Regions from separate parts of the Klebsiella sp. genome, predicted to be linked through region 2. Evidence: predicted binding sites of a transcription regulator. Region 2 holds the regulator's gene; each other region holds the start of a gene.
What was found. The regulator sigma-54, encoded in region 2, starts transcription at its own class of promoters, with help from an activator protein. The targets are predictions, from matches to a motif close to GTTGGCACANNTTTCGCTNT.
Positions count from the first base shown of each region.

Region 1 (9,824 bases), on a different contig from region 2:
GGGCGATCAGAACGTTGACTGGAGCCTTGATGATGGTCTGGCTTCGGTCGTCCCTGCGGCGCTGTCGCTGGCGATGACCGGCCACGGCCTGCACCACAGCGATATCGGCGGCTACACAACCCTGTTTGACATGAAACGCACGAAAGAGCTGCTGTTGCGCTGGTGCGACTTCAGCGCCTTCACCCCGATGATGCGCACCCACGAAGGTAACCGCCCAGGCGATAACTGGCAGTTTGATGGCGATGCAGAGACTATCGCCCACTTTGCCCGTATGACAACCGTGTTCACCACCCTGAAACCGTATCTCAAACAGGCCGTTGCGCAGAACGCCGCCTCCGGCCTGCCGGTGATGCGCCCGCTGTTCCTGCATTACGAAGACGATGCAGCCACCTATACCCTGAAATATCAGTATCTGCTGGGTCAGGATCTATTGGTTGCGCCGGTTCACGAACAGGGTAAATGCGACTGGACGCTGTATCTGCCAGAAGACAGCTGGGTCAACGTCTGGAGCGGTGAAACCTACCATGGCGGCGAAATTACCATCGATGCGCCAATTGGCCAGCCACCCGTCTTCTATCGCGCGAAGAGTGAGTGGGCATCGCTGTTTGCTACTTTACGCCACATCTAATACGGCTCGCCCGCGGGGAAACTCGCGGGCAAACGGAGAATAACAATGAGTCAAAATTCAGCTAATCCGGCAACCCTGCGCTTGCCTTTTAAAGAAAAACTAGCCTATGGGATGGGCGATTTAGGTTCCAATATTCTTCTGGATATCGGTACGCTCTATTTACTCAAGTTTTATACCGATGTTCTTGGATTACCAGGAACTTACGGCGGTATTATTTTCCTTATCGCCAAGTTTTTTACCGCGTTTACCGATATGGGCACCGGGATTATGCTCGATTCGCGGCGTAAAATTGGTCCGAAGGGTAAATTCCGTCCATTCCTGATTTACGCAGCTTTCCCGGTTACGCTTCTGGCTATCGCTAACTTTGTCGGCACGCCGTTTGAAATCACCGGCAAAACGGTGATGGCAACGGTGCTGTTTATGCTGTACGGACTGTTCTTCAGCATGATGAACTGCTCTTACGGCGCGATGGTACCCGCGATAACGAAAAACCCGGATGAGCGCGCTTCGCTTGCCGCCTGGCGTCAGGGTGGCGCCACGCTCGGCCTGCTGCTGTGCACCGTCGGCTTTGTGCCGGTGATGAACCTGATCGAAGGCAACTCGCAACTGGGTTATATTTTCGCCGCCACGCTGTTCTCCCTGTTCGGCCTGCTGTTTATGTGGCTGTGCTATGCAGGAGTTAAAGAGCGCTACGTCGAAGTTAAGCCCGTTGATGCGGCGCAAAAGCCGGGATTACTGCAATCCTTCCGCGCCATCGCCGGTAACCGCCCGCTGTTTATTCTGTGCATTGCCAACCTCTGTACGCTCGGTGCGTTTAACGTCAAGCTAGCGATCCAGGTCTATTACACCCAGTACGTCCTGAACGACCCAATCCTCCTCTCCTGGATGGGCTTCTTCAGTATGGGCTGTATCTTTATCGGCGTATTCCTGATGCCGGGAATGGTGAGACGCTTTGGTAAGAAAAAGGTCTATATCGGCGGCCTGCTGATTTGGGTAGCGGGCGATCTGCTCAACTACTTCTTTGGCGGCGGATCGGTCAGTTTTGTTGCTTTCTCCTGCCTGGCCTTCTTTGGTTCGGCGTTCGTCAACAGTCTGAACTGGGCGCTGGTCTCCGACACAGTGGAATATGGCGAATGGCGCACCGGCGTGCGTTCTGAAGGTACGGTGTACACCGGGTTTACCTTCTTTCGCAAAGTGTCGCAGGCGCTGGCTGGCTTCTTCCCCGGCTGGATGCTGACCCAGATTGGCTACGTGCCCAACGTGGTGCAATCGGCGGGTACCGTCGAAGGCTTACGCCAGCTGATTTTTATTTATCCGTGCGCGCTAGCGGTGATCACCATCGTGGCGATGGGTTGTTTCTACAACCTTAACGAGAAGATGTATGTCCGCATCGTTGAAGAGATAGAAGCCCGTAAACAACCTGTCTGATAAAAATAATGAATAGCGCCCTTCAGGGCGCTACTGAGGAGCGATTATGTCTGACCATGATCCGCTAACGTTAAAACTGAGCCTACGGGAAAAATGCGCCTATGGCGTGGGTGACTTCGGCTCAAATTTGATGCTGTGTATCGGCACGCTGTATCTGCTTAAATTTTATACCGATGAACTAGGGATGCCTGCATATTACGGCGGGATCATCTTTCTGGTAGCGAAGTTCTTCACCGCCTTTACCGATATGCTAACCGGCGTATTACTGGACTCGCGGCGTAATATCGGCGCAAAGGGGAAATTCAGGCCTTTTATTCTGTATGCCTCATTCCCCGTCGCGCTGGTCGCCACAGCGCAGTTTTTAGCGACAGATTTTACGCTAACGGTGAAAACGGGGCTGGCAACGGTGCTGTTTATGTTGTTCGGCCTGTTCTATAGCCTGATGAACTGCTCTTACGGGGCGATGGTTCCCGCCATCACTAAAAACCCGCACCAGCGCGCAGAACTCGCTGCGTGGCGACAGGGCGGCGCAACCCTGGGCCTGTTACTGTGTACCGTTGGCTTTATGCCCATTCAGGCGCTTTTTACAAGTTCACCTTCGCTTGGCTATCTGATTGCTGCGCTGATCTTCTCCGTTTGCGGGTTATTCAGCATGTGGTGGTGCTTTAGCGGGGTGAAAGAGCGCTATATTGAAATCGTACCGGATCATCATAAACCCAGTATTCTCAAGTCGTTCTGCGCGATTTTCCGTAACCCTCCTCTGCTGGTGCTGTGTATTGCTAACCTATGTACGCTGGCGGCATTTAACATCAAGCTGGCGATTCAGGTCTATTACACCCAGTACGTTCTGAACGATATCCATCTGCTGTCATGGATGGGTTTTTTCAGTATGGGATGTATTCTGGTGGGCGTTTTTCTTGTCCCCACAACGGTGAAGCGCTTCGGTAAAAAGCAGGTTTACCTGGGTGGACTGGCATTGTGGGCCATAGGCGATGTGCTGAACTTTTTCTGGGGAAGTACATCATTTTTATTTGTGACATTCTCCTGCATGGCCTTCTTTGGCACTGCCTTCGTTAACAGCCTGAACTGGGCGCTGGTTCCGGATACGGTTGATTACGGTGAGTGGAAAACGGGTATTCGTGCGGAAGGGTCGGTTTATACTGGTTATACCTTTTCACGAAAAATTTCCGCAGCGCTTGCTGGGTTCTTGCCAGGTATTATGCTGACGCAAATTGGTTATATCCCCAATATTGCGCAAAGTGAAACTACGCTGCTCGGTTTACGTCAGCTTATTTTCCTCTGGCCCTGCGGTCTGGCGATTATCGCGGCATTCACTATGGGCTTCTTTTATAAGCTCAACGAAAGCCGTTTTGCCTTTATTATTGAGGAAATTGGCCAACGAAAAAAACAACACAACCCAGTATTGTGAATAACTAAAAGACTTCTTTTTTAATTATTGCCGCTCTATCCATTTTAATGGATAGCGGCTCCCCTACGTTAAAAAATGGATTTATTATGAAAAAAATAAACGCGATACTTCTGTTAACCTCTGTTATCTCTACCTCTGTTTTTGCCGGTGCCTACGTGGAAAACCGTGAAGCATATAACCTCGCATCCGATCAGATGGAGGTCATGCTGCGCGTTGGCTATAACTTTGATATGGGCGCTGGCCTGATGCTCACCAACACCTATACTCTGCAACGCAAGGATGAGTTAAAGCATGGCTATAACGAAATCGAAGGCTGGTATCCGCTATTCAGACCAACGGATAAATTAACGATTCAGCCGGGAGGGTTAATTACTGACAAGAGCATTGGCTCCAGCGGTGCGGTTTATCTGGATGTGAATTATAAATTTACCCCGTGGTTTAATCTGACCGTGCGTAACCGCTATAATCACAATAACTACAGCTCAACTGACTTAAACGGTGAGCAAGATAATAATGATACCTACGAAGTAGGTACCTATTGGAATTTTATTATCACCGATAAATTTTCTTATACTTTTGAACCACACTATTTTACGCGGGTGAATGACTTTAATAGTAGCAACGGTAAAGACCATCACTGGGAAATTACCAATACCTTCAGATATCGGATCAATCAAAACTGGCTGCCTTACTTTGAACTACGCTGGCTGGATCGTAATGTGGAGCCGTACCACCGGGAACAAAACCAGATACGTGCTGGGGTGAAGTATTTCTTTTAAGTTTTTTAAGCAAAAAAAAGCCGCTGATTATCAGCGGCTTTTCATAGCAAGAAGCATTAATTAATCTTCTTTAGAACCACGCATCGCGCGTTTACGATCGTTCTCGGTCAGATGACGCTTACGGATACGGACAGAAGTCGGGGTGACTTCTACCAGTTCGTCGTCATCGATGAACTCAAGAGCTTGCTCCAGCGTCATTTTCAGTGCCGGAACCAGGGTCGTCGCTTCGTCAGTACCGGAAGCACGCATGTTGGTCAGTTTCTTACCGGTCAGGCAGTTTACAGTCAGGTCGTTAGAACGACTGTGAATACCGATGATCTGGCCTTCGTAAACTTCTGCACCGTGACCCAGGAACAGCTTACCGCGGTCCTGCAGGCTGAACAGTGCGAACGCAACTGCTTTACCCTGGCCGTTGGAGATCAGAACACCGTTCTGACGCTGACCCACATCACCCGCACGAACGTCGTCGTAATGGCTGAAGGTGGAGTACAGCAGACCGGTACCGGAAGTCATGGTCATGAATTCTGAACGGAAGCCGATCAGACCACGGCTTGGGATCACGTAGTCAAGACGTACGCGGCCTTTGCCATCTGGATTCATGTTTTTCAGGTCGCCTTTACGCTCACCCAGTGCCTGCATCACAGAACCCTGGTGCTGCTCTTCGACGTCCAGCGTGACGTTTTCGAACGGCTCTTGTTTACGACCATCGATTTCGCGGAAGATAACTTTCGGACGGGAAACCGCCATCTCGAAACCTTCACGACGCATGTTCTCGATAAGAACCGACAAGTGCAGTTCGCCACGACCAGAAACGCGGAATGCATCTGCATCCGGAGTCTCTTCAACGCGCAGCGCCACGTTATGTACCAGCTCTTTGTTCAGACGGTCAAGGATCTGACGAGAAGTAACGTACTTACCTTCTTTACCGCAGAACGGAGAGGTGTTGACGCAGAAGAACATAGATACGGTCGGCTCATCAACAGACAGCGCCGGCAGCGCTTCAACATTCTGCGTATCGCAGATGGTGTCGGAGATGTTCAGCTCGCCCAGACCGGTGATCGCGATGATATCGCCAGCTTCTGCAACGTCGCTCTCGATACGCTCAAGACCCAGATGGGTCAGAACTTTACCGACTTTACCGTTACGGGTTTTGCCTTCGCTATCAACGATAGTAACCTGCTGGTTCGGCTTCACTTTACCGCGTTTGATGCGGCCGATGCCGATGACGCCAACGTAGTTGTTGTAGTCCAGCTGGGAGATTTGCATCTGCAGCGGGCCATCAAGGTCAACGTTCGGAGCCGGTACGCGATCGACGATAGTCTGATACAGCGGAGTCATATCGTCAGCCATATCTTCGTGATCCAGACCCGCGATACCGTTCAGCGCAGAAGCGTAAACGATAGGGAAGTCCAGCTGTTCGTCGGTAGCGTCGAGGTTTACGAACAGGTCGAATACCTGATCGACAACCCAGTCAGGGCGTGCGCCCGGACGGTCAACTTTGTTGATAACAACAATTGGCTTCAGGCCATGAGCAAAGGCTTTTTTGGTCACGAAGCGCGTCTGCGGCATCGGACCATCCATTGCATCAACGACCAGCAGAACGGAATCGACCATGGACATGACACGTTCAACTTCACCACCAAAGTCGGCGTGCCCCGGGGTATCAACGATGTTGATACGGTAATCATTCCATTTGATAGCGGTGTTTTTAGCCAGGATGGTAATCCCACGCTCTTTCTCCAAATCGTTGGAGTCCATCACACGCTCTTGAGTTTCGGCACGCGCATCGAACGTACCGGATTGCTGCAGCAGCTTATCAACCAGGGTAGTTTTACCATGGTCAACGTGCGCGATGATGGCGATGTTACGCAAATTTTCGATCACAACTTTGCCTCAGGCATTTAGAAATAGCGCGTTATTGTACACGGATTAATCGCACTACAAAACAGGATCACAAACATCCCCCGCAAACAAGTATTGCAGAGTTTCTTTGTGACCGCTTTCACGGAGCGTTAAAAGGGTTATTAAAGGTCAATTGCACCAAATAAGTGCCCAATGTTCACACAATTGCACTATTATAGTGCAATGCATTCATAATGGTGCAGCCCTTTTGCACGATGGTGTGCATGATAACGCCTTTTGGGGGCAATTTAAAAGTTGGCACAGATTTCGCTTTATATTTTTTAAGGCAACAACGCCACCTTAAGCAGTTAGAAAGTTTTCGTTACCACGACGACAATGACCAATCCGGGAGAGTTTAAGTATGTCCGCTGAACACGTTTTGACGATGCTGAACGAGCACGAAGTGAAGTTTGTCGATCTGCGCTTCACCGATACCAAAGGTAAAGAACAGCACGTTACTATTCCTTCTCATCAGGTAAATGCCGAATTCTTCGAAGAAGGCAAAATGTTTGATGGCTCCTCGATTGGCGGCTGGAAAGGTATTAACGAATCCGACATGGTTCTGATGCCGGACGCAACTACCGCGCTGATCGACCCGTTCTACGAAGAACCGACGCTGATCATCCGTTGCGATATCCTGGAACCAGGCACCCTGCAGGGCTATGACCGTGACCCGCGCTCCATCGCCAAACGTGCGGAAGAATACCTGCGCGCAACCGGCATTGCGGATACCGTGCTGTTCGGGCCAGAACCAGAATTCTTCCTGTTCGACGACATTCGTTTTGGTGCGTCTATCTCCGGTTCCCACGTTGCTATCGATGATATCGAAGGCGCATGGAACTCCTCCACCAAATACGAAGGCGGCAACAAAGGCCACCGTCCTGGCGTGAAAGGCGGTTATTTCCCGGTTCCGCCAGTAGACTCTTCTCAGGATATCCGTTCCACCATGTGTATGATCATGGAAGAGATGGGCCTGGTTGTTGAAGCTCACCACCACGAAGTCGCAACTGCAGGTCAGAACGAAATCGCTACCCGCTTCAATACTATGACCAAAAAAGCGGACGAAATTCAGATCTACAAATATGTTGTGCACAACGTCGCACACCGTTTCGGTAAAACAGCGACCTTTATGCCAAAACCAATGTTTGGCGATAACGGTTCCGGTATGCACTGCCACATGTCCCTGTCCAAGAACGGCGTAAACCTGTTCTCCGGCGACAAATACGCAGGCCTGTCTGAACAAGCGCTGTTCTACATCGGCGGCGTAATCAAGCACGCTAAAGCCATTAATGCCCTGGCGAACCCGACCACCAACTCTTACAAGCGTCTGGTCCCGGGTTACGAAGCACCGGTCATGCTGGCTTACTCTGCCCGTAACCGCTCCGCTTCCATCCGTATTCCGGTAGTGACCTCTCCGAAAGCGCGTCGTATCGAAGTCCGCTTCCCGGATCCGGCTGCTAACCCGTACCTGTGCTTTGCTGCATTGCTGATGGCTGGCCTTGACGGTATCAAGAACAAAATCCATCCGGGCGAAGCGATGGACAAAAACCTGTACGATCTGCCGCCGGAAGAAGCGAAAGAGATCCCACAGGTTGCAGGTTCTCTGGAAGAAGCATTGAACGAACTGGATGCTGACCGTGAATTCCTGACCGCTGGTGGCGTATTCACCAACGACGCAATCGATGCTTACATCGCCCTGCGTATTGAAGAGAACGACCGTGTACGCATGACTCCGCACCCGGTTGAGTTCGAGCTGTATTACAGCGTTTAATTTTGCTGTAAATCCGCGGTATTCCGTGTTGTGGCGTGGGGTACCGAGGATGTTTTGTTGCCGTGGAAACTTTCAGCCCATCTCAGGATGGGCTTTTTTCTCCACCAACGCGCTGATCTCATGAGCTTTTTACTCATAAAAAGCTATACTGCACTAAAATAGTGCACTCTAATTCAGGAGACTGTCAGATGGCAACAGGCACACTGCCCGATGCTGGGCAGATCCTTAACTCTTTAATCAACAGTATCTTACTGGTCGATGACGACCTGGCGGTGCATTACGCGAACCCGGCTGCACAGCAGTTGCTGGCGCAAAGCTCACGTAAGCTATTTGGTACTCCGCTCCCGGAGCTGTTGAGCTATTTCTCGCTGAATATTGGTCTCATGCAGGAGAGCCTGCAGGCGGGCCAGGGCTTTACCGATAACGAAGTAACGCTGGTCATCGATGGTCGGTCGCATATCCTGTCTCTGACGGCACAGCGCCTTCCTGAGGGCTACATTTTGCTGGAAATGGCACCGATGGATAATCAGCGACGTCTGAGCCAGGAACAGCTTCAGCACGCACAGCAGATTGCCGCGCGTGACTTAGTGCGCGGTTTGGCCCACGAGATTAAAAACCCGTTGGGTGGCCTGCGCGGTGCCGCACAGTTGCTGAGCAAAGCGCTGCCCGATCCTTCGTTGACGGAATACACCAAAGTCATCATTGAACAGGCCGATCGGTTAAGAAATCTGGTCGACCGCCTGCTGGGACCGCAGCATCCTGGAATGCACGTCACAGAGAGCATTCACAAGGTTGCAGAGCGAGTGGTGAAGCTGGTGTCTATGGAGTTGCCGGATAACGTCAAACTGGTTCGTGACTACGACCCAAGCCTGCCGGAACTCCCACACGACCCGGATCAAATTGAACAAGTGCTGCTGAATATCGTACGCAATGCGCTGCAAGCGCTGGGGCCTGAGGGCGGAGAGATAGTCCTGCGTACCCGTACGGCGTTCCAGCTGACCCTGCACGGGGTTCGCTACCGCCTTGCAGCACGTATTGACGTTGAAGATAACGGCCCGGGAATACCGTCTCACTTACAGGATACGCTGTTTTATCCGATGGTGAGCGGGCGCGAAGGCGGTACTGGCCTCGGGCTATCTATCGCCCGCAGCCTTATCGATCAGCACTCCGGCAAAATTGAATTTACCAGTTGGCCAGGGCATACCGAATTCTCGGTATACCTGCCTATTCGGAAGTAGAGGTGTTTATGCAACGAGGGATAGCATGGATCGTTGATGACGATAGCTCCATCCGTTGGGTGCTTGAACGCGCGCTCACCGGGGCTGGCTTGAGTTGTACAACGTTTGAGAGCGGCAGCGAGGTGCTTGATGCCCTCACCACCAAAACCCCGGATGTCCTGCTGTCTGATATCCGTATGCCGGGAATGGATGGACTGGCGCTGCTGAAACAAATTAAACAGCGTCACCCGATGCTCCCGGTCATCATAATGACGGCGCATTCAGATCTGGACGCGGCGGTCAGCGCTTATCAGCAAGGTGCCTTTGATTATCTGCCAAAACCGTTTGATATCGATGAAGCTGTGGCGCTGGTCGATCGCGCAATCAGCCATTATCAGGAACAGCAGCAGCCGCGAAATGCGCCAATAAATAGCCCAGCGGCCGATATTATCGGCGAAGCGCCAGCAATGCAGGACGTTTTTCGCATTATAGGCCGCTTGTCACGTTCCTCCATCAGCGTGCTGATCAACGGGGAGTCCGGTACCGGTAAAGAGCTGGTTGCCCATGCTCTGCACCGCCACAGCCCGCGCGCCAAGGCACCATTTATCGCGCTGAATATGGCGGCAATCCCCAAAGACTTGATTGAATCAGAACTGTTCGGCCACGAGAA
Region 1 is NZ_JAPUEW010000100.1:12,061-21,884, reverse strand. Features, by position in the region: gene QVF11_RS28065 (alpha-glucosidase) at 1-628, shown strand, start outside; gene QVF11_RS28060 (MFS transporter) at 674-2,056, shown strand; gene QVF11_RS28055 (MFS transporter) at 2,103-3,485, shown strand; gene ompL (porin OmpL) at 3,572-4,264, shown strand; gene typA (ribosome-dependent GTPase TypA) at 4,325-6,148, opposite strand; gene glnA (glutamate--ammonia ligase) at 6,528-7,937, shown strand; gene glnL (nitrogen regulation protein NR(II)) at 8,126-9,175, shown strand; gene glnG (nitrogen regulation protein NR(I)) at 9,184-9,824, shown strand, end outside.
Region 1: the regulator sigma-54 is predicted to act here: its motif matches at 6,421-6,440, upstream of glnA (glutamate--ammonia ligase).

Region 2 (9,824 bases):
AACTTTTTTGTCCGCCACAATATACGCAAAGTCCGCAATGCTGAGCACTTCCGGCACATCATGCGAAACCACGATACAAGTGACACCCAGGGTACTGTTGAGTTCAGAAATCAGCTTCACCAGCACTCCCATAGTAATGGGATCCTGCCCGACAAAAGGCTCATCGAACATGATTAAATCAGGTTCCAGCGCAATGGCCCTCGCCAAAGCGGCGCGGCGCGCCATCCCACCGGAGAGCTCAGAAGGCATCAGCTTCGCGGCTCCTCGTAGCCCGACGGCTTCCAGTTTCATCATCACCGTGGTGTGCAGCAATGCCTCCGGCAGACGAGTATGCTCACGTAGCGGATATGCAACGTTATCAAACACATTCATATCGGTGAACAGCGCGCCGGATTGAAACAACATACTCATACGCTTGCGGACGGTATACAGGCGCGAACGCGACATCTGCGGTACGTTTTCACCATCAAACAGGATCTCGCCCTTATCAGGCGGGATCTGGCCGCCGATCAGACGTAACAGGGTAGTTTTGCCGATCCCTGATGGTCCCATGATCGCGGTGATTTTACCGCGAGGTACCGACAGCGAGATATCATCAAAGATCACGCGATCGCCCCGCGAGAAGCGAATACCGCGCACTTCGACTAAATTCGCCAAACTTTGGCTCATAAAATCATCCTTACTAGACACCCATCGGGCTAAGCATGGCGCTTTCTTTCACCACAAACCCAACATTTTTACAGAATCTTACCTGCCTGAGTTAGCCAAAGCTGGCATTTGTTTTACTTTTGGCACACATAAAGTCAAAATTAAGAATTCGTTACGCTGCCTACGGACGGCCAGCGAGGCGACGATTATACCTGAAGAAAGGACTTTAGATGCTCTTAGCGACGGCTCTGTTAATTATTGGTTTATTGCTGGTTGTCTACAGCGCCGATCGTCTGGTTTACGCCGCTTCAATACTCTGTCGCATGCTGGGGATCCCGCCGCTCATTATCGGTATGACGGTGGTCAGCATCGGCACCAGTCTGCCGGAGATCATCGTATCTGCCGCCGCTTCTCTGCATGGTCAAACCGATCTGGCAATTGGTACGGCACTGGGATCCAACATCACCAATATTTTACTGATCCTTGGTCTCACCGCGCTATTTCAGCCATTTACCGTGCATTCTGATATCCTGCGCCGCGAATTACCGCTAATGTTGCTGGTCAGTTTACTGGCGGGCTTTGTGCTATATGACGGTCAGCTTACGCGTATGGATGGCCTTTTTTTGCTGGCGTTGGCAATACTGTGGCTACTGTTCACGATTAAAATAGCCCGTCTCGCTGAGCGTCAGGGTAACGACAGCCTGACCCGAGAGCAGCTCGCGGAGCTACCGCGCGAAGGTTCACTTCCCGTCGCCCTACTGTGGCTGGGCGTCGCGATGATTGTGATGCCGATGGCTACACGTATGGTGGTCGATAACGCTACGGTGCTGGCGAACTTTTTTGCCATCAGTGAACTGACCGTCGGTTTAACGGTGATTGCTATCGGTACCAGTTTGCCAGAGCTGGCAACCGCCATTGCCGGCGCGCGAAAAGGTGAAAACGATATCGCCATCGGCAATATCATCGGCGCTAATATTCTTAATATCGTACTGGTTCTCGGGCTTCCCGCGCTGATTGCGCCAGGCACCTTCGCTGCCGAGGCCTTTGCCCGCGACTATGGCGTCATGCTGCTGGTCAGCCTGATCTTTGCCCTACTGTGCTGGCGGCGTAAACAGCAGCCAGGTCGGCTAGCAGGCCTACTGCTGGTGGGCGGATTTATGCTTTGGTTGGCGATGCTGTTCTGGACAGCGCCGCTCTTCGTTGAATGATTCGGGATAACATTATGTCGCAAATAGATTTGCCAGCGGATTTTGACTTTCAACGGGCAGGCCGTGAGGTTCTGGAAATTGAACGTGAAGGTCTGGCCCAGCTTGACCAATATATTAATGAAGATTTCGCCCGCGCCTGTGAGAGCATTTTTCACTGCAACGGCAAAGTTGTCGTGATGGGGATGGGCAAGTCTGGTCATATCGGGCGAAAAATGGCGGCTACCTTTGCCAGCACCGGAACTTCATCATTCTTTGTTCATCCGGGCGAGGCCGCGCACGGCGATTTAGGTATGGTCACCCCACGTGATGTAGTTATCGCACTCTCAAATTCGGGTGAGTCAAATGAAATCCTCGCGTTGATCCCGGTCCTTAAACGTCAGCAGGTTTCGCTTATTTGTATCACCAGCCGCCCGGAAAGCAGCATGGCGCGCGCGGCGGACATTCATCTGTGCGTGAAGGTGCCAAAAGAGGCCTGCCCATTAGGGTTGGCGCCAACGTCAAGCACCACTGCCGCGCTGGTGATGGGTGACGCGCTTGCCGTTGCGCTGCTGGAAGCACGCGGTTTTACCGCTGAAGATTTTGCCCTGTCACACCCTGGCGGCGCGCTGGGACGTAAGCTGCTGCTGCGGGTCAATGACATCATGCATACCGGCGATGAAATCCCGCACGTAGGTCTTCAGGCCACGCTGCGCGATGCGCTGCTGGAAATCACGCGCAAAAATTTAGGCATGACCGCTATCTGTGATGATGAAATGAATATCATCGGTATCTTCACCGATGGCGATCTGCGTCGGGTATTTGATACCGGCGTCGATATGCGTAATGCCAGTATTGCCGAGGTGATGACCCGAGGTGGCATCCGTATTCGCCCCGGCATCCTGGCCGTCGATGCGCTGAACCTGATGCAATCCCGTCATATCACCTGCGTGTTGGTTGCTGATGGCGACCGTCTGGTAGGTGTGGTACATATGCACGATCTCTTGCGCGCGGGCGTAGTGTAAGTAAGGAAAAAATAATGAATAATGCTGATGCCCTGATCGCGACCTGTTATGGGCCGGTAAGTCAGGACTTTATTGATCGCGCAGCGAAGATCCGTTTACTGATCCTCGATGTCGACGGCGTCCTGTCCGATGGACTTATCTTCATGGGCAACCACGGCGAAGAGCTAAAAGCGTTTAACGTACGTGATGGCTACGGGATCCGCTGCGCCCTGACTTCAGATATTGAAGTGGCGATAATTACCGGACGAAAAGCTAAACTGGTAGAAGACCGTTGCCAAACTCTTGGCATCACGCATCTGTACCAGGGGCAGTCTAATAAACTACTGGCATTTCATGAATTACTGAACAAACTGGCCGTTCGCGCTGATGAAGTGGCCTATATCGGTGACGATCTGATCGATTGGCCGGTGATGGCTGAGGTTGGTTTAAGCGTAGCGGTGGCAGATGCGCACCCGTTGCTGATCCCACGCGCAGATTACGTCACTCGCATTAATGGCGGTCGCGGGGCGGTACGGGAAGTTTGCGATTTGCTACTATTGGCGCAGGGTAAGTTGGATGAGGCCAAAGGGCAATCTATATGAGTAAAACCAGACGTTGGGTTATCATTTTACTGTCGCTGGTCGCGCTGATTCTGATCGGCCTGAATCTGGCGAGTACGGACGAGACCACCCAGCAAGCGGTCAATCCTGATGAGCCAACGTATACCAGTGAGCATACCGATACCGTCGTTTATAGTCCGGAAGGGGCGCTTAATTACCGGCTGATCGCTGAACACGTGGAGTATTTTTCCGAACAGCAACTGTCGTGGTTCGCAAAACCAGTAATGACCACCTTCGATACTAACAAAGTACCAACCTGGTCTATCAAAGCGGATAAAGCCAAGTTGACGAATGACCGCATGCTGTATCTTTACGGGCACGTTGAAGTGAATGCGCTGACGGCGGATTCTCAACTGCGCAAAATTACGACGGATAACGCTCAGATAAACCTGATGACGCAGGATGTTACCTCCGATGACATGGTGACGTTGTACGGAACAACATTTAATTCCAGCGGCCTGAAAATGCGTGGGAACCTGCGCAGCAAAAATGCCGAGCTGATTGAAAAGGTTAGAACCTCATATGAAATTCAGAACAAACAAACTCAGCCTTAAGATTGCGCTCGCCAGCGCCTTACTGGCCGCCAGCCTGCCGGCACTGGCAAAAACCGGTGACACCGATCAGCCAATTCATATTGAATCCGATCAGCAGTCGCTGGATATGCAAGGTAATGTCGTCACGTTTACTGGTAATGTCGTTGTTACCCAGGGAACCATCAAAATCAACGCCGACAAGGTTGTCGTAACTCGCCCGGGCGGAGAGAAAGGCAAAGAGGTTATTGACGGTTATGGTAACCCAGCGACCTTCTTCCAGATGCAGGACAACGGCAAGCCGGTTAAAGGCCGGGCGTCAAAAATGCATTATGAACTGCAAAATGACTTTGTCGTGCTGACCGGCAATGCGCATCTGGAACAGATCGATAGCAATATCCAGGGTGACAAAATCACCTATCTGGTAAAAGAGCAAAAAATGCAGGCGTTCAGCAATAAAGGTGGGCGAGTGACCACGGTTCTGGTTCCTTCGCAGTTGCAGGACAAAGGCACCGACCAGTCAAAGAAGGGTAAGTAATTCGTTATGGCAACATTAACTGCAAAGAATCTCGCCAAAGCTTACAAAGGCCGCCGCGTGGTGGAAGATGTCAGTCTGACTGTGAATTCAGGTGAGATTGTTGGCCTGCTCGGCCCGAACGGTGCGGGTAAAACCACTACCTTCTATATGGTTGTCGGTATCGTTCCGCGCGACGCTGGCAACATCATTATTGACGATGAAGATATCAGCCTGCTGCCACTACATGCTCGCGCGCGTCGCGGTATAGGCTATCTGCCGCAGGAAGCCTCCATTTTCCGTCGCCTGAGCGTATACGATAACCTGATGGCGGTATTGCAGATCCGTGACGACTTAAGCAACGAGCAGCGTGAAGATCGCGCCAAAGAGTTGATGGAAGAGTTTCACATTGAGCACCTGCGCGATAACCTCGGCCAGGCGCTCTCCGGTGGTGAACGTCGCCGCGTCGAAATCGCCCGTGCGCTGGCCGCTAACCCGAAATTTATCCTGCTGGATGAACCTTTTGCTGGCGTCGACCCTATTTCCGTCATCGATATCAAACGTATCATTGAGCATCTGCGCGATAGCGGCCTGGGTGTCCTGATTACCGACCATAACGTCAGGGAAACGCTCGCCGTTTGTGAACGTGCCTATATCGTCAGCCAGGGCCATCTGATAGCTCACGGTACACCTCAACAAATCCTTGAAGACGAGCAGGTTAAGCGCGTGTATCTTGGGGAAGACTTCAGACTCTGATAGGGTAGAGGTTACAGACGTTTTAGTCGGAGATATTGGCCCTGAATATGAAGCAAGGTTTGCAATTAAGGCTAAGCCAACAGCTTGCCATGACGCCACAACTGCAGCAGGCGATTCGTTTACTGCAGTTGTCCACGTTAGAACTCCAGCAAGAACTCCAGCAGGCGCTGGATAGCAACCCGTTGCTGGAGCAAACCGATCTTCACGATGAGGTAGAAACCAAAGAGGCCGAGGATCGCGAATCTCTGGATACCGTCGATGCCCTTGAGCAAAAAGACATGCCTGAAGAACTGCCGCTTGATGCCAGCTGGGATGAGATTTATACAGCAGGAACGCCATCAGGTAACGGCGTCGATTATCAGGATGACGAACTGCCCGTCTACCAGGGTGAGACCACTCAAAGCCTGCAAGATTACCTGATGTGGCAGGTTGAACTTACGCCGTTCACTGATACCGATCGCGCCATCGCGACCTCCATCGTCGATGCCGTTGATGATACCGGCTACCTCACAATTTCTGTCGAAGACATCGTGGAGAGCATTGGCGATGATGAAATCGGACTTGAAGAAGTTGAAGCCGTCCTCAAGCGCATTCAGCGTTTCGACCCCGTCGGCGTAGCGGCAAAAGATCTGCGCGACTGCCTGCTGGTTCAACTTTCGCAGTTTGCCAGAGAAACACCCTGGATTGATGAAGCACGTCAGATCATCAGCGATCACCTTGATCTACTAGCGAATCATGATTTCCGCTCTCTCATGCGCGTAACCCGCCTCAAAGAAGAAGTATTAAAGGGAGCGGTAAGCCTGATCCAATCCCTGGATCCGCGCCCTGGTCAATCCATCCAAACCGGCGAACCAGAATATGTCATTCCTGACGTGCTGGTGCGTAAGGTGAATGACCATTGGGTTGTTGAACTCAATTCAGATAGCCTACCGCGCCTGAAGATCAATCAGCACTATGCTGCAATGGGTAACAGCACGCGCAATGATGCCGACGGCCAGTTTATCCGCAGCAATCTGCAGGAGGCTCGCTGGCTGATCAAAAGCCTGGAGAGCCGTAACGATACGCTACTGCGCGTCAGCCGCTGCATTGTTGAGCAGCAGCAGGCCTTTTTCGAGAAAGGTGAAGAGCATATGAAGCCGATGGTACTGGCTGATATTGCCCAGGCCGTCGAAATGCATGAATCGACCATTTCACGCGTTACTACCCAAAAATACCTGCATAGTCCACGCGGTATTTTTGAGCTGAAGTATTTCTTCTCCAGCCATGTAAGCACAGAAGGCGGCGGCGAAGCATCGTCGACGGCCATTCGCGCGCTGGTGAAGAAGTTAATCGCCGCGGAGAACCCCGCGAAGCCGTTGAGCGACAGTAAGCTCACCACCATGTTATCCGATCAGGGTATTATGGTGGCGCGCCGAACCGTCGCTAAGTATCGAGAGTCTTTATCCATTCCGCCGTCGAATCAGCGTAAACAACTGGTTTGACCCAACCGATAAGGAAGACACTATGCAGCTCAACATTACAGGACACAATGTAGAAATAACCCCTGCTCTGCGCGATTTTGTTAACACAAAATTTAGCAAGCTGGAGCAGTTTTTCGATAGGATCAATCAGGTCTACATTGTGTTAAAGGTAGAGAAGGTAACGCAAATTGCGGATGCCAACCTGCATGTCAACGGTGGTGAAATCCATGCCAGTGCGGAAGGGCAGGATATGTATGCCGCTATCGATGGTCTTATTGATAAGCTGGCAAGACAGCTAACAAAACATAAAGATAAACTGAAACAACGCTAATTGTCCGGGCATAACCTACGCCAACCGCCAGCAGGCGGTTGGTCAGGGCGAGCTCAGGTGAAATTATGATAAATAACGATTCGGCTCTACAACTGAGCAATGTCCTTAACCAGGAATGTACCCGTAGCCAGGTTCACTGCCAGAGCAAGAAACGTGCCCTGGAAATCATCAGCGAGCTGGCAGCAAAACAGCTAGGCTTGCCGCCTCAGGTGGTGTTCGAAGCGATCCTCACTCGCGAGAAAATGGGCAGTACCGGGATCGGTAACGGTATCGCGATCCCACACGGAAAACTCGAAGAGGATACGCTTCGGGCCGTTGGCGTTTTTGTCCAACTGGAAACCCCGATCGCTTTTGATGCGATCGATAATCAACCTGTCGATCTCCTGTTTGCGCTTCTCGTTCCCGCCGATCAGACCAAAACTCATCTGCATACGCTTTCACTGGTCGCAAAACGTCTGGCGGATAAAGCAACCTGTCGCCGACTACGCGCCGCCCAAAGCAACGAAGAGTTGTATGAAATTATCACCGAAGCAGGAAGCAACGATGGGGCATAACGGGAGTCGCACCTTACTCTTTATCGTACTGAGGAGAAACGGTACATGGTACTGATGATCGTCAGCGGCCGTTCAGGATCGGGGAAATCCGTCGCCCTGCGAGCGCTGGAAGATATGGGTTTCTACTGCGTGGACAACCTGCCGGTGGTTTTGTTACCCGAACTGGCACGCTCGCTCGCAGATAGAAATATCTCGGCTGCCGTCAGCATTGACGTACGTAACATGCCTGAGTCACCGGAAATCTTTGAGCAGGCAATGAAAAATCTGCCCGCAGAATTTTCGCCTCAGTTGCTGTTTCTTGACGCCGATCGCAACACCTTAATTCGCCGCTACAGCGATACGCGCCGCTTACATCCGCTGTCGAGCAAAAATCTGTCGCTCGAAAGCGCTATTGATGAAGAGAGCGACCTGCTGGAACCGCTGCGTTCTCGCGCCGATCTGATCGTCGATACTTCCGAGATGTCGGTGCATGAGCTGGCAGAAATGCTGCGTACTCGTTTGCTAGGCAAACGCGAACGTGAGCTGACGATGGTCTTCGAATCTTTCGGCTTCAAGCATGGTATCCCTATCGATGCCGACTACGTTTTCGATGTGCGCTTCTTGCCTAATCCACACTGGGATCCGAAGCTGCGCCCGATGACAGGTCTGGACAAACCTGTCGCCGCCTTCCTCGACCGACACACGGAAGTTCACAATTTTATCTACCAGACTCGTAGCTATCTTGAACTATGGTTACCCATGCTGGAAACCAATAATCGCAGCTATCTGACGGTGGCCATTGGTTGTACTGGCGGTAAACACCGTTCGGTCTACATCGCCGAACAGCTGGCTGACTACTTCCGCTCGCGCGGTAAGAACGTGCAGTCTCGTCATCGGACGCTGGAAAAACGTAAATCATGACCGTTAAGCAAACCGTTGAGATCACCAATAAGCTGGGCATGCATGCCCGCCCGGCAATGAAGTTGTTTGAGTTAATGCAGAACTATGATGCTGAAGTCCTGCTGCGCAATGATGAAGGCACTGAGGCAGAGGCCAATAGCGTAATTGCCCTGCTGATGCTTGACTCAGCCAAAGGACGTCAGATTGAGATTGAAGCGAATGGCCCGCAGGAAGTTGAAGCGCTGGCAGCGGTTATCGCGCTGTTCAACGCCGGTTTTGATGAAGACTAGCACAACCCCCGGTTGCGTTGCGTAATGCTTACCGGGGTTATAAATTTAGCCACTAAAAACATCAATGTAGCTTATTTTTCTGCATAAACTCTTCCCCACCCAATTGACGCATCTGGCGTAAAATCCACGCTTGCCGACTACGGACGTATCCTGACGGTGCGTCTGCGCGAAAGCGAATCGGGTTAGGTAAGACCGCAGCTAACAACGCCGCTTCAGAAGCGGTCAACTTACTGGCCGGTTTATGAAAATAGCGCTGTGATGCGGCTTCCACACCAAACGTCCCTTCACCAAACTCAGCAATATTCAAATAAACCGTGAGGATACGTTTTTTGCTCCAGACGGTCTCGATACCGACGGTCAGCCCAGCCTCCAGCCCTTTTCTCAGCCAGCTGCGACCATCCCATAAGAACAAATTCTTTGCGGTCTGCTGTGATAGCGTTGAGGCACCGCGAATGCGGCTCTCGTTGCGCTCATTATGTGCCAACGCCTTCTCAATGGCAGACACATCAAAACCCCAGTGCTCAGGGAATTTCTGATCTTCAGCAGCAATCACCGCAAGCCCCATCCAGGGAGATATCTCATCCATCCCCACCCAATCAGAATGGGCGACGTAATGAAAATTTCCAGAGGCCCAGGCGCTAACCTGTCGCTCCAGCATCACTGCTGAAAAAGGAACCGGAACGATGCTAAACAGCACAATGCCACCGCCCCATACCACCAAACATGCCAACATCAACCGCAGCAAAAGACGTTTGATCATTCTCAGCGGGGAAAAACGAGACTTCATGCAGTCAAAACCAGCACACGAGCGACCAGTTTTTCAATTCCGCTCGCCGCTTCAGCAATATTCGGCGCCAGCATATATGCCGGAGTCGTCACCACTTTGTGGTCTTCATCAACCACTATGTCATCGACCGGGCAAGGCACGTGTTCAGCGCCCATCTCCTCTAATGCATCTGCGGTATCCAGATCGGTGCCGATAGTCACGCGTAGCGGAAATGAGAAAATTTTAGGTAGCAACGCCGGAGCGATACAGATAAAGCCCAACGGTTTA
Region 2 is NZ_JAPUEW010000004.1:60,232-70,055, reverse strand. Features, by position in the region: gene mlaF (phospholipid ABC transporter ATP-binding protein MlaF) at 1-669, opposite strand, end outside; gene QVF11_RS00550 (calcium/sodium antiporter) at 879-1,856, shown strand; gene kdsD (arabinose-5-phosphate isomerase KdsD) at 1,853-2,857, shown strand; gene kdsC (3-deoxy-manno-octulosonate-8-phosphatase KdsC) at 2,872-3,438, shown strand; gene lptC (LPS export ABC transporter periplasmic protein LptC) at 3,435-4,010, shown strand; gene lptA (lipopolysaccharide ABC transporter substrate-binding protein LptA) at 3,979-4,524, shown strand; gene lptB (LPS export ABC transporter ATP-binding protein) at 4,531-5,256, shown strand; gene rpoN (RNA polymerase factor sigma-54) at 5,304-6,737, shown strand; gene hpf (ribosome hibernation promoting factor) at 6,760-7,047, shown strand; gene ptsN (PTS IIA-like nitrogen regulatory protein PtsN) at 7,113-7,601, shown strand; gene rapZ (RNase adapter RapZ) at 7,647-8,501, shown strand; gene npr (PTS phosphocarrier protein NPr) at 8,498-8,770, shown strand; gene mtgA (monofunctional biosynthetic peptidoglycan transglycosylase) at 8,832-9,557, opposite strand; gene elbB (isoprenoid biosynthesis glyoxalase ElbB) at 9,554-9,824, opposite strand, start outside.

Region 3 (9,824 bases), on a different contig from region 2:
ACAAACCTTAGGGGAGTTTCTATGTCGCGGCCTTGCTGCAGAGGGCTATCGCGTGGCGGTTGTCGACATCCAGAGCGATAAAGCGACTCGCGTCGCGCAGGCCATTAATGCTGAATACGGCGAAGGAACGGCCTACGGCTTTGGCGCAGACGCCACCAGCGAAGCCAGCGTCGTCGCCCTCGCCCGCGGCGTTGACGAAATATTTTCTCGCGCAGACCTGTTGGTCTACAGCGCCGGGATCGCCAAAGCGGCCTTTATCAGCGATTTTGCCTTGGGCGATTTCGACCGCTCGCTGCAGGTTAATCTGGTGGGCTACTTCCTCTGCGCCCGCGAGTTTTCCCGCTTGATGATCCGCGACGGTATTAAAGGACGCATCATCCAGATCAACTCGAAATCCGGCAAAGTGGGGAGCAAGCACAACTCCGGCTATAGCGCGGCGAAATTTGGCGGAGTGGGGCTGACGCAGTCTCTGGCATTAGATCTCGCGGAGTACGGTATCACCGTCCATTCGCTGATGCTGGGCAACCTGCTGAAGTCGCCGATGTTCCAGTCGCTGCTGCCGCAGTACGCCACCAAGCTGGGGATTGCCGAGAACGAAGTTGAACAGTATTACGTCGATAAAGTTCCGCTCAAGCGCGGTTGCGATTATCAGGATGTGCTCAACGTGCTGATGTTTTACGCCAGCCCGCAGGCTTCGTACTGCACCGGGCAGTCCATCAACGTCACCGGCGGGCAGGTGATGTTTTAAAACGTTGCGCGCTGTTTTCCCGGAGGCGATGCTGCGCATCTGTCCGGGCTACCGATTATGCAGCTGTCTGGTAGCCCGGACAGGCGCAACGCGCCGCCTCCGGGGGAATATCGCACGCACCTTAAGGAGATTTTATGGTTACCGCACTCATCACCGTCGCCGCCATCGCCTGGATAACCCAGCTCGCCTTTGGCGGCTGGCAAATCCGCCAGTTCAACCGCGCCTTCGACCAGCTATGCCAGCAGGGCCGGGTTGGCGTAGGTCGCTCCTCGGGCCGTTTTAAACCGCGCGCCGTCGTCGCCATCGCCGTCGACGAGCATGATCGCATTCGCGATACGCTGTTAATGAAAGGTCTCACCGTCTTCGCCAGACCACAAAAAATTCCCGCTCTCAACGGCAAACATCTCGAGGAATTGCAACCTGATGTGATCTTTCCCAATGATCCGCTCTGTCAGAATGCACTATTATTAGCGCTTAATCCGAAACATGGATAATTTCGTTGTGAAAGTTAATATCTTGCGAAATTATCACTTCGAAACTTTAAACGCAGGATACAACGCCTATGAAACCACGTCAGCGCCAGGCAGCCATTCTCGAGCACCTGCAATCGCAGGGTAAATGTTCGGTCGAAGAGCTGGCGCAACACTTCGACACCACCGGTACCACCATCCGCAAGGATCTGGTCATCCTTGAGAATGCCGGTACCGTTATCCGCACCTACGGCGGCGTGGTGTTAAATAAAGACGAGGCCGACCCGCCCATCGACCACAAGACGCTGATCAACACCCATAAAAAAGAGCGAATTGCCGAAGTTGCGGTGGGCTTTATTCACGATGGCGACTCGATCATTCTTGACGCCGGCAGTACGGTGCTGCAAATGGTGCCGATGCTCAGCCGCTTCAATAACATCACCGTGATGACCAACAGCCTGCATATCGTCAACGCCCTCTCCGAGCTGGATAATGAACAAACTATCCTGATGCCTGGTGGTACCTTCCGTAAAAAATCGGCTTCCTTTCATGGCCAGCTGGCGGAAAACGCCTTCGAGCACTTCAGCTTCGATAAACTGTTTATGGGAACCGACGGGATTGATTTAATCGCTGGCGTCACCACCTTTAATGAGGTTTATACGGTCAGCAAAGCGATGTGCAATGCCGCCCGCGAGGTTATCCTGATGGCCGACTCATCGAAGTTTGGCCGCAAAAGTCCCAATATCGTCTGCGGTCTGGAGAGCGTGGACAAACTGATTACCGATGCCGATATCAGCCAGGAATTCAAGCAAGCGCTGGAAGAAAAAGGCATCGAGGTCATTATTACTGGAGAACATCATGAGTAACTTTCTGTTAGAAGCCGGACGCCAGACCCTGATGCTGGAGCTTCAGGAGGCGAGCCGCCTGCCTGAACGCCTGGGCGACGACTTCATCCGCGCGGCGGAAATCATCATTCACTGCGAGGGAAAACTGGTGGTCTCCGGGATCGGTAAATCAGGTCATATTGGCAAAAAACTGGCCGCCACCTTCGCCAGCACCGGCACTCCGGCATTTTTCGTTCATCCGGCGGAGGCGCTGCACGGCGACCTTGGGATGCTCGATAGCCGCGACGTGATGCTGTTTATCTCCTACTCCGGCAGCGCTAAAGAGCTGGATCTCATTGTCCCGCGCCTGGAAGAAAAATCCATTCCGCTGTTGGCAATGACCGGGAAATCCAAATCTCCGTTGGCATTGGCGGCTAAAGCGGTACTTGATATCGCCGTAGAACGCGAAGCCTGCCCAATGCACCTCGCGCCGACCTCCAGCACCGTTAACACCCTGATGCTCGGCGACGCGCTGGCGATGGCGGTGATGCAGGCTCGCGGCTTTAATGAAGAAGATTTTGCCCGCTCGCATCCGGCTGGGGCGCTGGGCGCACGACTGCTGAACAAAGTTCACCATCTCATGCGCCGCGATGGCGACGTGCCGCGCGTGGATGTTGATACCAGCGTGATGGACGCGATGCTCGAACTCAGCCGCACCGGCCTGGGGCTGGTGGCAGTCTGCGATGAGCACAATCACGTCCAGGGCGTGTTTACCGACGGCGACCTGCGCCGCTGGCTGGTAGGCGGCGGCAGTTTGCAAGATGTCGTCAGCCAGGCAATGACCCGCAACGGCGTAACCTTGCAAGCAGAAAGCCGCGCGGTAGAAGCCAAAGAGCGCCTGATGAAGCACAAAATCAGCGCCGCGCCGGTGGTCGATGACAACGGTCAACTAGTCGGCGCAATTAACCTGCAGAACTTTTATCAGGCCGGGATCCTTTAAGCCCGAGACGCTTCGCCAGCCGATGCAGGTTGGCGACGTCGAGATCCAGCGCGCGGGCGGCAGCGGCCCAGTTGCGATTGTTATCCGCCAGCGCTCTGGCAATCGCTTCGCGCTGGAAGGCTTCCGTCGCCTCGCGTAAATTCACCACTTCCACCACCGGCTGCGGGCTTACGTCAGGCAGACCCGGCGCTTCCGTGGCAAACTGAAAATGCGGTGGCTCCAGTACGACTTCGTTACCCGCCTGAGTTGCCCGCGCCAGAACTACCGCCCGATGAATGGCATGCTCCAGCTCGCGCACGTTACCCGACCATGACCACGCCAGCAGTCTGGCGCGCGTCGCGTCGCTTAAAATCACCTGCGACAGCCCCATACGTAAACGACACTGCTCACAGAAATAGCCCGCCAGCAGCACGACGTCATTTTCCCGCTCGCGCAGCGCCGGAACCGACAGCGGGAACACGCTCAGACGATGGTAAAGGTCGGCACGAAAACGCCCTTCCACCACCTCCTGACGCAGGTCGCGGTTGGTCGCAGCCAGCACCCGTACATCAACCCGCAGGCTGCGGTCATCGCCGACGCGCTGAATATCGCCATACTGCAGCACCCGCAGTAGCTTGGCCTGCAGCGCCAGCGACAGCTCGCCAATTTCATCAAGGAACAGCGTCCCGTTGTCCGCCATTTCAAACTTGCCGCTACGGTTGCTTATCGCTCCGGTAAATGCCCCTTTAACATGGCCAAACAGCTCGCTCTCCGCCACGCTCTCCGGCAAAGCCGCGCAGTTAAGGTAGATCAACGGATTGGCCGCCCGCGGCGACCCCTGATGCACCGCCTTCGCCACCAGCTCTTTGCCGGTGCCGGTTTCGCCACTAATCAGGACGTTAAGGTCGGAAGCCGCGACGATATCGATCTCTTTTTTCAGCTGTAAAATCGGTGCCGACAGGCCGATTATCTCCTGACGCTCGGACGCCGGGTAAGCGATAGCCTGCTCCGGAAGCACGTTTTGATTCTCCAGTCGGGCGATCAGCAGCGCGTTATTCAACGCCCCGGCCACCAGAGCGGCAATCAGGCGCAGCTCCTCATCGCTAAAGCTGTCAAAGCGGTCCGCATCCATGCCGTCGAGGGTGAGCGCGCCAATCAGGGTTTGCCCGGCAAATAGCGGCAGTCCGACGCAGGCATGCACCTTCAGGCTCTCCTGACCGGGGATCAGTCCATCATAGGGGTCCGGCAGGTCGCTGTCTGCCGGGAACCGCACCACGTCCCCGGCGCGAGCAATCGCCTCCAGCCGTGGGTGACCTTCAAGGGCGAAGCGCCGCCCAAGTACATCCTGCGCCAGGCCATCAATCGCCAGCGGCACAAACTGATGCGCTTCGTAGCGCAGCAGCGCCGAAGCATCGCAGCCGAGAATCTGCCGCAGGGTGGTAATCAGGCGCGAGAAACGGTCGGCATGACCGAGATCGCTTTGTAAATCAATGGCGATTTTCGCCAGGGCCTCGACGGAGAAACTCATTGTCGCCTCATAGTCATTTTGACAATAAAGATAGTCATAACGACTATTTTAACCATTGTCATTTTGACATCAATAAATTTATCTAAAAACATTAAAACCTTAAAATTCAATACATTAAAAAATTGGCACGTAACTTGATATAAGCAAAACATCTTATTTGAAACAACGTTGAATTAATTGAGGTTGCTATGTCTATTCTGGTTAAAAATAACATTCATTGGGTTGGCCAACGTGACTGGGAAGTACGTGATTTTCACGGAACCGAATACAAAACGCTGCGCGGCAGCAGCTACAACAGCTATCTCATCCGCGAAGAAAAAAATGTGCTGATCGATACCGTCGATCATAAATTCAGCCGCGAGTTCGTACAGAACCTGCGCGGTGAAATCGACCTCGCTGACATCGACTACATCATCATTAACCACGCTGAAGAAGATCATGCCGGTGCGCTGAGCGAGTTGATGGCGCAGATCCCGGACACCCCAATCTACTGCACCGCCAACGCCATCGACTCCATCACCGGCCACCACCATCACCCGGAGTGGAACTTTAACGTAGTGAAAACCGGCGACAGCCTGGATATCGGTAACGGCAAACAGCTGATTTTTGTGGAAACCCCGATGCTGCACTGGCCGGACAGCATGATGACCTACATGACCGGCGATGCGGTACTGTTCAGTAACGATGCCTTTGGCCAGCACTACTGCGATGAACGTCTGTTCAACGACGAAGTGGACCAGACCGAACTGTTCGAGCAATGCCAGCGTTACTACGCCAACATCCTGACCCCGTTCAGCCGCCTGGTGACGCCGAAAATCACCGAAATTCTCGGCTTCAATCTGCCCGTCGACATGATTGCCACCTCCCACGGCGTGGTATGGCGTGAAAATCCAACCCAGATCGTTGAGCTGTACCTGAAATGGGCGGCGGACTATCAGGAAGACCGTATCACCATTTTCTACGACACCATGTCCAATAACACCCGCATGATGGCGGATGCGATTGGCCAGGGCATCAACGAAGTTGACCCGAACGTGGCGGTGAAAATCTTTAACGTCGCCCGTAGCGATAAAAACGAAATCCTGACCAACGTATTCCGCTCCAAAGGCGTGCTGGTCGGCACCTCCACCATGAACAACGTGATGATGCCGAAAATCGCCGGGCTGGTGGAAGAGATGACCGGCCTGCGTTTTCGTAATAAACACGCCAGCGCCTTTGGCTCCCACGGCTGGAGCGGCGGCGCGGTTGACCGTCTCTCTACCCGTTTACAGGATGCCGGTTTTGAAATGTCCCTGAGCCTGAAGGCCAAATGGCGTCCGGACCTCGACGCGCTGGAAATTTGCCGTCAGCACGGTCGCGAAATTGCTCGTCAATGGGCGCGGGTTCCGCTGCCGGTTCGCCAGGAGAAAAAAGCCGCGCCGCAAGCAACGTCATGCGCAGCGGCGGCCACCGTCGATCTCGGTCCTAAAATGCAGTGCAGCGTGTGTCAGTGGATTTACGATCCAGAAACAGGCGAGCCGAACCAGGACGTCCAGCCGGGTACGCCGTGGAGCGAAGTCCCGGATAACTTCCTCTGCCCGGAATGCTCGCTGGGTAAAGACGTGTTTGATGTTCTGGCATCGGAGGCAAAATGAGTGATGGCATCGTCATCATCGGCTCGGGCTTCGCGGCCCGTCAGCTGGTGAAAAATATCCGTAAGCAGGACCCGCAAATCCCGCTGACCCTGATCGCCGCCGACAGTATGGATGAGTACAACAAACCGGACCTCAGCCATGTGGTCAGACGTGGTCAGAAGGCCGACGATCTAACCCTGCAAACGGCGGGAGAGTTTGCCGAGCAGTACAATTTGCGCCTGTTCCCGCATACCTGGGTGAGCGATATCGACGCCGAGAATCAGGTAGTGAAAAACCAGGACCGTGAGTGGCGCTATGACAAACTGGTGTTGGCTACCGGCGCGACGCCGTTTATTCCGTCGGTACCGGGACGCGAGCTAATGCTGACCCTCAACAGCCAGCGTGAGTATGGCGCAGCGCAGAGCCAGTTGCATGACGCCAGACGCGTACTGATCGTTGGCGGCGGGTTGATTGGCTGCGAGCTGGCGATGGATTTCTGCCGCGCCGGGAAAGCGGTGACGGTGGTGGATAACTCCGCCAGCGTGCTGTCGGCGCTGATGCCGCCGGAGGCCAGCAGCCGCCTGCAGCATCGTCTGACCGATATGGGCGTGCACCTGATGCTGAAATCTCAACTGGAAAGCCTGGAGCAAAACGCCGACGGCATTCGCGTCACCCTCGACCGTCAGCGCACGGTGACCGTTGATGCGGTGGTCGCTGCCGCCGGCCTGCGCCCGGAAACGGCGCTGGCGCGGCATGCGGGTCTGGAGATTAATCGCGGCGTGGTGGTGAACAGCCAGCTGCAAACCAGCCATCCGGCAATTTACGCTCTCGGCGACTGCGCGGAAATCAACGGCATGGTGTTGCCGTTCCTGCAACCGATTCTGCTGAGCGCTATGTGCCTCGGTAAAAATCTGCTGACCCAGCAGGGTGAGCTGAAGCTGCCGCCGATGCTGGTGAAGGTCAAAACGCCGGATTTACCGCTGCATCTGGCGGGCGATACCCAACGCGAGGATCTGACGTGGAATATCGTTGCCGCCAAAGACGGACTGGTGGCGAAAGGCGTGGATGCCGAAAACCAGCTGCGCGCCTTTGTGGTTAGCGAGGATCGAATGAAAGACGCCTTTGCGCTGCTCAAGCAGTTGGTGAGTTAGCCTGTATGAACTGACGTTATCCCCGGAGGCGGTGCGTTGCGCCTGTCCGGGCTACCAGACAGCCACATAATCGGTAGCCCGGACAGATGCGCAGCATCGCCTCCGGGACGATCTCCCCAACCTACCGCGCCAGGTTATCGTACCCGCGCCAGCGGTAGTTAAGCACCGACAGCACCCAGCAGGCAACAAACAGCCCCACCACCACAAAACCGGCGTTGCCAAGATTGTCGTTCAATGCCCCAACCCATCGCCAGACCCCGCCGCTCAGGGAAAACTTATCCATCAACAGCCCCAGCGCTTCCAGCCCACCAATAAACAGCGCCACCACCACCGAGGTACCGGTAATGGTCATATTGTAATAAAGCTTGCGCTGCGGCTTGCTGAATGCCCAGCCGTAAGCGCCGACCATCAGCACATTATCAAGCGTATCCACCAGCGCCATGCCGCTGGCGAACAGCGCCGGAAAAACCATAATCGACCAGATCGACATCCCGCTCGACGCGCTGGCGGCGGAAATGCCCAGTACGCCGATTTCCGTCGCCGTATCAAAGCCGAGGCCAAACAGAAAGCCCACCAGATACATCTGCCAGCTGCGGCTTATCAGGCGGAAGGTTTTACCAAACAGCCAGCTCATCATGCCGCCGCTGGTCGCCACCTCATCGCTCACCTTTTCGCCCTGCTTCCACGCCTGAAAGCTGCGCCAGACGCTGCGCAGAATAACCAGGTTGATAAACGCCATCGCCAGCAAAAATAGCGCCGACACGGCGGTGCCAATAACGCTGCCGGTATCGTGAAACCAACTCATCTGCTGACCAAATGCGGTAGCCGTAGCGGCAATCGCCGCCGAAGCCAGTACCACAATCGATGAGTGGCCCAGCGAAAACCATGCGCCAACGCCGAAAGGCCGTCGCCCCTGCTGCATCATTTTGCGGGTCACGTTGTCAATTGCCGCAATATGATCGGCATCCACCGCATGGCGCAGGCCGTAACCCCAGGCCAGCAGGCTGGCGGCCATCAGCGCGCCGCTACCGCCAAACGCGGCAAACGCCCAGCCCCAGGCCAGCAAATTGGCCACAACCAGCCCCATCACCAGCGCCGCTGCACGCGGCTGCTGGCGTAAAATCGTCACTATCATGTCGGAGTCCTTTAAGCCTGCAGGCGGGCCGCAGCGATAACCGCCTGGCCGAGGGCTATCGCGCCATCGCCAGCGGGCAGTTGCTGCGGAAAGAGCAGAGTAAAATCGGCCAGATAAAAGGTCAATCGCGCCACCAACAGCCGGTTATGCAGCACCCCGCCGCCAAAGGCCAGGGCATGAATATCCCGCGCGCTCGCGCAACCACGCACCATCGCCGCCAAGCCGCAGGCCAGCGCATCATGAAAAGCCCAGGCTTTTTGCGCCGGATTGGCCTGCCAGCCGAGCCACAGTCGCCAGAACATCGCCAGGTCCAGCTCGCCGTCGCGCCACGGTAACGTCACCGGGTGATCAACGCTTTCGCAGGTTGCCGCCAGCGCCTCCAGCCGACAGGCCGCTTCGCCCTCATAGCTCAGAGTTAGCGGCGCACAACCTAAAGCGCAGGCGACGGCGTCAAACAGACGTCCGCACGACGACGCTTTAGGCGCATTAATACCGCGCTCAATGGCCCGCGCCAGCAGTGGCCAGTTTTGCTGACGCAGCGCGGCGGTTTTGGCATAGTTCTGCCAGTCAGGCACAAACGCCAGGCAGTGAGCGAGCAGATTGCGCCACGGCTGACGCGCAGCAAGGTCACCGCCGGGCAGCGCCACCGCGGGCAAGCCGCCAAGCCGTTCACATTCGCGATAGTTAACCCGCAGGCACTCGCCGCCCCATAGCTCGTCGTTTTCACCCATTCCGATGCCGTCGAGCGTCAGGGCGATTACGTCGCCGCCGTCCAGCGGCCAGCGATGTTCAGCCAGGCAGGCGGCAGCGTGGGCATGATGATGTAAAACGCGCTCCACCGGCAGCGCCAGCGACGCCGCCCACTGCGAAGCGCGATAGCCGGGATGGGCATCAACCACCACCCGCTGCGGCGTAAAAACGTAGATTTCCTGCATCAAATGCAGCGCCTGTCGCCACTGCCCTTCTACGCCTTCTTCACTCAGGTCGCCAAAATGCTGACTGAGCACCGCTTCATCGCCGCGCAGCAGGCAGAAGGTATTTTTCATATCCGCGCCGAGGGCCAGCAGCGGCGGTACGTCGTGGAATCCCGGCGGCAGCTGCAGCGCGTCCGGCACATAGCCGCGAGCACGGCGCAGCATCTCGCCGCTTTGCCGCACCACGGAATCGTCCATCCGCTGCACAATCTCGCGGTTATGCAGCAGAAAACCGTCGGCAATCCCGGCGAGATCTGCCAGCGCCTGATCGTTAGTGAGCGCAGGCGGACGGCCGCTAAGATTGCCAGAGGTCATCACTAAGGGGCGCGCCAGCGCCTGCGAAAGTAAATGCTGCAATGGATTAGACGGCAGCATCCCCCCTACTTCCGCAAGCCCTGGCGC
Region 3 is NZ_JAPUEW010000049.1:172,073-181,896, reverse strand. Features, by position in the region: gene srlD (sorbitol-6-phosphate dehydrogenase) at 1-748, shown strand, start outside; gene gutM (transcriptional regulator GutM) at 883-1,242, shown strand; gene srlR (glucitol operon DNA-binding transcriptional repressor SrlR) at 1,311-2,084, shown strand; gene gutQ (arabinose-5-phosphate isomerase GutQ) at 2,077-3,042, shown strand; gene norR (nitric oxide reductase transcriptional regulator NorR) at 3,005-4,549, opposite strand; gene norV (anaerobic nitric oxide reductase flavorubredoxin) at 4,738-6,183, shown strand; gene norW (NADH:flavorubredoxin reductase NorW) at 6,180-7,313, shown strand; gene QVF11_RS15750 (HoxN/HupN/NixA family nickel/cobalt transporter) at 7,435-8,448, opposite strand; gene hypF (carbamoyltransferase HypF) at 8,460-9,824, opposite strand, start outside.
Region 3: the regulator sigma-54 is predicted to act here: its motif matches at 4,671-4,690, upstream of norV (anaerobic nitric oxide reductase flavorubredoxin).